2 regions of the Hahella sp. CR1 genome follow, and region 2 is predicted to be linked to the other one. Evidence: riboswitches for the same ligand, from Rfam matches in the RefSeq annotation. Region 2 holds a riboswitch; the other holds the start of a gene.

Region 1 (4,427 bases), on a different contig from region 2:
CCCGCCACAGAAGAGCGCGATGAAAAACAAAAAGAAGAAGAGAAAGAAGCCGACACTGGAACTCGTGATGCGTCTATAACTTATTAGAACCGATATCCAGCGAAACGCTTCCAGTTATTCAGGGGGATTGCGGAGCTTCCAACCATTATTTCCCCGTGATGCAAACCAAACTTTCCGCCGCTCTCTATCAGACTAATCAACGGATCAAATATATCTGGGTAGGCTAAAGCCACGTCTCGACCTTCATCGACTCCTTCGCTCCACTCCAAGTAGCATTCACATGAGCGTCGCACGTAAGCATTTTTAACAAGGTCAGCATCTTCCGCTATCGCCATGAACTCCACCATCGCATCAGCAGATTGATCGCCGCTTATCACTAAAATTTTCACCGGCTTAAAAAATGGCGAGGATAAATCCAGTCCAAGCTCATTCGACATCACCGCAACCCGTCGCAAGTACTCGGCTATCCATTGCGCATGACTTTCAGGATCACCTGACACCAGCCAATTGATGCGCTTAAGTCTATTCAGGCTATCGAACAATACGTGTCCGTATTTGCTGTTGGGCATGTCTTAGTCTGTGGGTCGGTTTGCTTTGGCGAGACTCCAAAAGAATAGTATCAATCACCCGGTTTGTTCTTCTCTCACTGCAAACCAAAGTTGTTCCAGGAGTTGATTGATATGCGCGGCAAGATGCAGTCGTTTTTCGATTTCCTTTGCGCTCAAGTTGGCGCAAACGGGCAAGGCGTATAGGTCATCCGCTTCCAGGTCGTGGTGTTGCAGGAGCGAGGCCATGTCCAGCCAGGGCCAGCCCAAGCCGGCATATTCCCAGTCCAGCACGATCAGCTGTCCTTGATCCAGACACAGGTTGCCTGAGTGCAGATCATGGTGGGTCAGCGCCATTGTATCGTTGGGGATAGCGGAAAACGCATCTTCCAGTTGCTGCAGACAAGCCTGATGCGCGGCCGCAGCGGCGCGCTCCTGAAGACGACGTCGATAGAGCGCTATCAGGGCCTGATAATCGAATGCAGGACTTTCCGTGATGCGCTGCAGATCTGCGACGAACGCCAGTAACTGCTCGACGGTCTGTTGCGAGGCGACGTCCTGACCACCGGCTTCGGTCAGGCTGGCGCCATGATGCATCATCAACAGCCAACCTTCCCGCCACGCGTTACAGAGCACTCGCGGCGCCCAGCGAGCGCCCTGGATCAGTCGCAGCACATCCGCCTCAAGTCGCCGGTCAACGCCAAAGGCGCGTAACGAGCTGGCGTTGATACGCAGCACCAAATCGCCTTGCGGACCTTGCGCTCGAAACAACATATTGCTGTGACCCGACGCCAGCATGAGTCGCCAGTCCATCCTCGCCCCCAGAAAGGCGTCAGCCGCCCGCAGCCGCTCCGCAACAAACGGGCGTTGTGTGGGCTCTTGTGACTGTGGGGTATCGCTCATGCCGTGCTCATTATTTAAGGGTGTGAAAGGTTTATGGGTGTAAAAGGTTTATAGAGGCGACAGGTTAATGGGTAGTCCAGTTTCCCGCCGCAATTCTCGCGTACACGCAGGTGTTACGAAACTGTCCCTGGTTATCCATGCGCTCGTTGCGCAACACGCCTTCAAGCTGAAATCCTGCGCGCTCCGCCAGTTTGCGACTGCTGAGATTGCGTTCGTCCGTGGTCAGATAAACCCGGCTGGCGGCCAACTCAAGCAACGCGTACTCCGCCAACGCCTTTACGCCCTCCGTCATATAACCGGCGCCTTGCAGGCGCGCCGAGCCCCAATAGCCCACCTCATGATGACGCAAAGCGGCGCTGGCCTTACGCAAACCGCACACTCCCGCCAACGCGCCATCTTCCTTGCGCAGCAGCATCAGATTCACTTCTTCCTCCAGCAGATAGCGAGCGTATGCCTGCCGACACCAGCGGGCGGTCTCCTCCACGCTCGGCGGCGGCGTCATCCAGTCCAGCCAGGGTTGTAGCTGATCCAGAGATTCTATGATTGTCTGGTTGAGCGCCGGACCGTCTTCCGGACTCACCACCCGCAGCGTTAAACGCTCGGTTTCCATCTTTGTAAACGCCATCCTGTCTTGACTCCTTGTTAAGGTTTACTCGCATTACGCCAGCGCAGACAGAGTTTCCTCACTGCAAAATATCCTGCGTCCGCGTAGATTGTCCCATCGCTTTTGGTTAGAATCCGGGCAGTCTCATCGGGGCGCCTGACTCCACTGCGTTTATTCGACGCGCCATTGCGCATGAATGCGCGCCAGTCAGGCTGAGAGTGTACCCGTAGAACCTGATCCAGTTAATGCTGGCGTAGGAAATGAGGCCGGCTAATCCACTTTCTGGATCAAGCCGCCGCTTCCGCGCCTCGCTGTTTAGAGGAGCCTCCATGTACAACCTGTTTCACACTGCATCCGTATCTCGCGTCGCCCGTACGCTTATCGCCGCGTCTATCGCGACCTTCGCCACCTGCGCCAGCGCGGCGGAAGAGCTGACGGTCTACACCTACGACTCCTTCATCAGCGAATGGGGACCCGGTCCCGCGCTGGAAAAAAGCTTCGAAGCCGCCTGTCAGTGCGATCTTAAATTCGTCGCCCTGGAAGACGGGGTCAGCATTCTCAACCGGCTGCGCATCGAAGGCAAGAACGCCAAAGCGGATGTGGTGCTGGGTCTGGACACCGGATTGATAGAAGAAACCCGCAAAGAAGGTCTGGTGCAGCCGCACTCGGTCTCCTTCGACTCCCTGACGCCAGTGCTGAAATGGAGCGATAAAGACTTCGTACCTTTCGATTACGGCTATTTCTCATTCATCTACGACAGCCAGAAAATCAAGCAACCGGCGCAATCTCTGCAAGAGCTGGTGAACTCATCCGCCTCGGTGATTTATCAGGACCCGCGCACCAGCACGCCGGGACAGGGCATGATGATGTGGATGAAGAGCGCATATGGCGATCAGGCGGAAAACGCCTGGAAACAGTTGGCGCAACATACCGTCACCGTCACCAAAGGCTGGTGGGAAGCCTACAGTATGTTCCTGGAAGGCGACGCGGATTACGTACTCAGCTACAGCACGTCTCCCTCCTATCACCAGGTGGCGGAGGACAAATCGCAATACAAGGCGGCGCTGTTCAGCGAAGGCCATGTGATGCAAGTGGAAGTCGCCGCCATCGCGGCGAATAGCGAGAAGAAGGCGCTGGCCAATCGCTTCCTTGAATTTCTGATTTCTCAGGAAGCGCAGGAAGTTATCCCGGTGACCAACTGGATGCTGCCGGTCCGTAAGGGAGTCAAACTGCCCAGCGCTTTCGATACGCTGATTCAGCCCAAGCCCATTGAGTTAACGCCGGAGTACATCGCGGCGAACCGTAAAACATGGATCAAGGAATGGCGCAGCGCCGTCGCTCAATAAGCGCCGCCATCTCTATTTGTTGTCTTAACTGGTCGGCTTTTCCATGCAGGTTGTACTTTGATGAAGCTGAGCGCATTCACCTCAGGCAAATGGGCCGGCTGGCCCGCCCTGGGTTTGGTCGCCGCCGCGACGGCCCTGGCCTTCGGCGGCCTGATTGGGTTCAATCGCAGCGAGTTCGACTGGAGCTATTTCAGCGATCCCTACTTTCTCGCCATCCTGCGCTTCACTCTGTTGCAGGCGACGTTGAGCGCTGCGTTGTCGGTCGTCCTGGCCTGGCCGATGGCGTTGGCGCTCAGTTATCTCAAGGACAGCACGCACAAGCGCGCGTTTCTCAGTCTGTGCGTGCTCTGTTTCGTGATGCCGACGCTGATCGTCATCACCGGCATTATCAGTCTGCTGGGTCGCTCCGGCAGTCTCAGTCCATTATTGGGAGACGACTGGAACCTGTATGGCCTGAGCGGCATCCTGATCGCGCATATCTACCTTAATCTACCCTTTGCGGTGCGCACCCTGTATTTGCGTCTGCAGTCCATTCCCGACGCCAGCTGGCGTCTGGCGCGCCAGCTCAAATTCACCCGCGCGCAGCGTTTCTGGCGCCTGGAATGGGCGGCGGCGCACAGCGCTACCTGGCTATTGCTGGGTTTTATCTTCGTCATTTGCTTCAACAGCTTCGCCGTAGTGCTCGCGCTGGGCGGAGGTCCCAAGGCCACCACCCTGGAAGTGGCTATTTATCAGGCGTTGAAATACGACTTCAATATCTCTGAAGCCCTGGCGCTGGCCTGGGTACAATTGTTGATCGCCGGCTCCGCGTTTCTGCTGGTGTCGTTCTGCGGCAAAGTGTCCTGGCTCAGTCCCGCCTCAGCGCCAGCGCAACTGCGTCCGCCGGCGACGCGTCTTGAACAGTTGGCGTATCGCCTGCTCTACGCCTGCGGCTGGCTGTTTTTATTGGCGCCGCTGCTGGCGCTGACGCCGCGGGTAATCCATAGCGGCGTGGATATGGAATTCTGGCGTTCTCTAAGCCGTCCCTTA
Region 2 (4,427 bases):
CAATGCATACGGTGGGCGGAGCACTCCACCAGCGTGTCGGAAACCAGGCGAACGCCGCCTTGTCGCAGCGCAGTGAGCAGCGCGTTGAGCAACAGGCGACTGTTGACGTCAGCTTCCGAAGGCAGGTAAAGGCCCTGCTCAAAATGATCCGCCAGCCCCGGCTCCAACCTGGCGACGCCCTCTCGATCCAGCCATTGCAAGGCTTCGTCGGCTGGAAGTTTGGCGTTGAGGTCACGCTGAAACTGCGCTAGCTCCGCCTTATCCAGCGGGTGCGCCACCACCACCGAGCCCGCCTGACGATAGCTGGCCGACATGCCGGTCTGACGTTCCAGCTCGGCGATCCATCGGGGCCAGATATCCAGGCTGCGCATGCCCATGTGGTACACCTCTGGCTCTGCGGACACCAGCTCGCTCAAAGGAGAAATCATGCCCGCCGCGGTCCAGCAGGCGCCGCTAGGCCGCTCGAAGTCTCCAGCGTCAAACAGAGTGACCTCATGGTTCATCAGCGCCAGCCGCCAGGCGCACAAGCGCCCGAGCAGACCGCCGCCAGCGATGCCGATACGCAGCTTAGATTTCATGATACAGACGCCGCCCCGCGTCTTTGTACTTCTGCGACATCTCCTGCATGCCCTGCTCCGCTTCCTGCTGCGACGCGCCCTCAGCCTGCGCACCCTCAGCCTGCGCCTTCTCCGCCTCCAGTTTGGCGGAATAATCGCGTACATCCTGAGTGATTTTCATGGAGCAGAATTTGGGTCCGCACATGGAGCAGAAGTGCGCCAGCTTGTGACCTTCTTTGGGCAGGGTTTCGTCGTGATACGCGCGGGCGGTGTCCGGGTCCAGGGCGATATTGAACTGATCTTCCCAGCGGAATTCGAAACGCGCCTTGGACATGGCGTTATCCCGCAGCTGCGACCCCGGGTGGCCTTTCGCCAGGTCCGCCGCATGGGCGGCGATCTTGTAAGCGATCAGCCCTTGTTTGACGTCGTCCTTGTTGGGCAGCCCCAGATGCTCTTTGGGAGTCACGTAACACAACATGGCGCAACCGTACCAGCCGATCATGGCGGCGCCGATGCCGGAGCTGAAATGGTCGTAGCCTGGGGAAATATCCGTGATCAGCGGCCCCAGCGTGTAGAAGGGCGCTTCTTTGCAGTGCTTGAGCTGCTCTTCCATGTTTTCCTTGATCATGTGCATGGGCACATGGCCAGGGCCCTCAATGATGGTCTGCACGTCGTGCTTCCAGGCGATCTCGGTGAGTTCGCCCAATGTGCGCAGCTCACTGAATTGCGCCTCGTCATTGGCGTCGGCGATACAGCCGGGACGCAGTCCGTCTCCCAGCGAAAAGCTGACGTCATAGGCTTTCATGATCTCGCAGATTTCCTCGAAATGGGTGTAGAGGAAATTTTCCTTGTGATGCGCCAGACACCACTTCGCCATGATGGAGCCGCCGCGCGAGACGATGCCGGTCAGACGCTTGGCGGTCATGGGCACATAACGCAACAGCACGCCGGCGTGAATGGTGAAGTAATCCACCCCCTGCTCCGCCTGCTCAATCAGGGTGTCGCGGAACACTTCCCAGTTGAGGTCTTCGGCGACGCCGTCGACTTTCTCCAGCGCCTGATAAATCGGCACTGTGCCGATAGGAACCGGGCTGTTGCGGATGATCCACTCGCGGGTTTCGTGAATATTTTTACCCGTGGATAAATCCATCACCGTATCCGCGCCCCAACGGGTCGCCCACACCAGCTTCTCCACTTCTTCTTCGATGGAAGACGTTACCGCGGAATTACCGATATTGGCGTTTACTTTCACATGAAAATTGCGGCCGATGATCATCGGCTCCGCTTCCGGGTGATTGATGTTACAGGGAATCACCGCCCGTCCCGCCGCCACTTCCTGACGTACGAACTCCGGGGTGATGTAACGGGGCGTGTTGGCGCCAAAGTTCATGCCGGGATGCTGGCTGCGCATGGCGTTCTCGATTTCCGCCTGCTCCAGAGCCAGATTTTCACGGATGGCGATGTATTCCATCTCCGGCGTAATAATGCCTTTACGGGCGTAATGCAGCTGGCTGACGTTGCCCCCGGCGCGCGCCTTACGGGGAGCGTGACGATGCTCGAAACGCAGATTGTCCAGGGACAGATTTTGCTCCCGGCTTTTGGCGTAAAACGAAGACGAGCCGTGAAGATGTTCCGTGTCGCCGCGCTCATTGATCCAGGCCTCGCGCATGCGTGGCAAACCGCGTCGCACATCGATCTCGACAGCGGGGTCCGTGTAGGGGCCGGAAGTATCATATACCCGCAGCGGTGGGTTCTGTTCCGTAGCGCCATCCTGCAAGGGCGTCGGCGTCAGCGTGATTTCGCGCATCGCCACCCGGATGTCGGGACGACTGCCTTCAGCATAGATTTTTTGGGAAGCGGGAAACGGTTGCGTGGACAGCGCATCCACCTGCGCCGACTCACTGAGTTTGCTGATTTTATTGATATCGATTGTGCCGCCCACAGTACTCTCCTATTTGGTTGTATGGGGTAGCACCAGGGAGGAGAGAGGGCATCAACGTCTTGGTCTGCAATCGGGCCCGCGTCACAATGATGGAGCGCCGCTAAGAACTTTTGATGAACTACTTGTTTCCTACGCTGGTACTAACCAGATCAGGTTCTACGGGCCCCACTGTTGTGGTCTCAGCCTGTTACTCCAGGCACCCCGACAAGATGTGCCGATTAGTTTAGGCTTGGTGGCGGGTGGATGGCAAGTGGGCGTGACTCAACACGCGTTAGGGAGAGAAGTCGTTCCATCGACTAAAAATAATATTTAAATACGGCTTCTACGCCATCACTGGTGTAAGAACCGTTCCAACGCCGCTCATAGTCAAGAATGATTGCATAGTCATCGCCAATGAACTTTGACTGCTTCAGATTGAAAGAGTGGTAGGCCTCGCCTGAGTCAAGCTGATTCCATACTGTCTGATAAGAGATGATGGATTTCATGTCGTAGACTTCATTGATGATCATTCCTGCTTCTGGATCCAGGTATAAATAAGAAGTTCCATCTCCAAACCCGTATCCGCCCATCGCAAGAAAGTAAACACTCATATCTCTGTCTAAGGCAAAGGTCATTCCGAGACCTCCGCTGATATTGGCTGCGCTATGTCGACGTATATGTTCGTCATAATGCTGCTCCAGCCCAACTTCCAGGCGGCCAGACAGGCCTCCCGTGAAGCTATCCCAAGGGATCAAGGATGAGACTGAGTATAACTGAAACCTATCCAGTTTAACTTTCCCGTCTTCAGGTGAGACCAGGAAAGAAAGATCGCCGAGCTTAAGTTCATTTTCACTGAAAAATTGCCGATTATCGTCTTCGATGCCATGAGATGCAGGCAAAAAGCCTACTCTAATGAATGCCTCATCATCGATTAACGCTAAACCGCTATACAACTGGCTGTCCTTTGGCGTTTTTACAGGGTTCTTATATTCCGAAATATCTATTTCGTAGACTTCCTCTTGCCTCGCTTTTCTCTGCTCCACTTTATCCGATAGATTACGCCAAGAGCGCGCATCAATTAGGTCTGTTTCATGCAGGTAATCAGTGTAATAACCAGCAAGCTGAAGCATAAGAAAATCTTGCTCTGGGTTATCCGAATCAGGAAGGTCATTAATTTCATTATGCTCAACTGACTTCTTGACGCTATCGGCCACGCTACGAGGAAGACTTTCCTCCAGCATGCGAATTTTCCATCTGTTTGACGGTAATACCGAAACGTGGTCAATAATTCCCGCCTGATGCGCCTGCTTCACTACATCAAGCGGCGTCATCCATAGGCCATCCATGTTCAATACGCTGGGATCAATAAAAGAAACCATAAAACTGGTTAGCGTTGCGCAGTTATAGTCGTGAAAAAAGTAATCCAATTTTGTCTGCTTTAATTCCCATATGTGGTACTGAATTAATTTCCTTTGGAACTCAGTTGAATCCAGGCGATATTCCCAGACATTTCTCTGTTCACGCCTGAGATACTGATCCAGCTTGTCAGAGTATGGCGTCAGCGCAAAATAACCAGGTTTACCCACCACCAGGCTATCAAACATTATTTTAGGAACGTTAACGCCTTTCACTTCGGTAAAAAAGGAAACGCCATGCTCGACTATGCGTCCTTCATCATTCTTTCCGGAAATCTTTAGCAATATATGTCCCATCATACTCGATGGCTGCGACAGATTTTCAGATGAATAGACCAGATCTATATCATCAATTGGAGCGCGACTAATATATTCTTTCAGGTCAGAACAATTTTCTAAATTAGCAGTATCTATCGACAGTTTCTCGCCAAGCCAATAGTAGCGAGCAGGAAAGCGGCATATTGCCTGATTATTTACCGAGCTATTCAATAAATAGTTTATGGTAAGTACAAGCTCGTTCTTAGGATTAAAGTC

The links. Region 2 has a riboswitch for thiamine pyrophosphate ahead of thiC (phosphomethylpyrimidine synthase ThiC). Riboswitches for the same ligand answer to the same signal wherever they lie in the genome.
Region 1: another riboswitch for thiamine pyrophosphate. It lies ahead of thiB (thiamine ABC transporter substrate binding subunit); the one in region 2 lies ahead of thiC (phosphomethylpyrimidine synthase ThiC).

Annotation. Positions count from the first base shown of each region.
Region 1 is NZ_JAPELK010000007.1:199,498-203,924, forward strand. It holds gene ONV78_RS18280 (sensor histidine kinase) at 1-87, shown strand, start outside; gene ONV78_RS18285 (hypothetical protein) at 84-569, opposite strand; gene ONV78_RS18290 (phosphotransferase) at 624-1,448, opposite strand; gene ONV78_RS18295 (GNAT family protein) at 1,513-2,073, opposite strand; TPP riboswitch at 2,191-2,329, shown strand; gene thiB (thiamine ABC transporter substrate binding subunit) at 2,382-3,398, shown strand; gene ONV78_RS18305 (thiamine/thiamine pyrophosphate ABC transporter permease ThiP) at 3,459-4,427, shown strand, end outside.
Region 2 is NZ_JAPELK010000001.1:299,469-303,895, forward strand. It holds gene thiO (glycine oxidase ThiO) at 1-578, opposite strand, end outside; gene thiC (phosphomethylpyrimidine synthase ThiC) at 568-2,499, opposite strand; TPP riboswitch at 2,609-2,713, opposite strand; gene ONV78_RS01375 (DUF4105 domain-containing protein) at 2,796-4,427, opposite strand, start outside.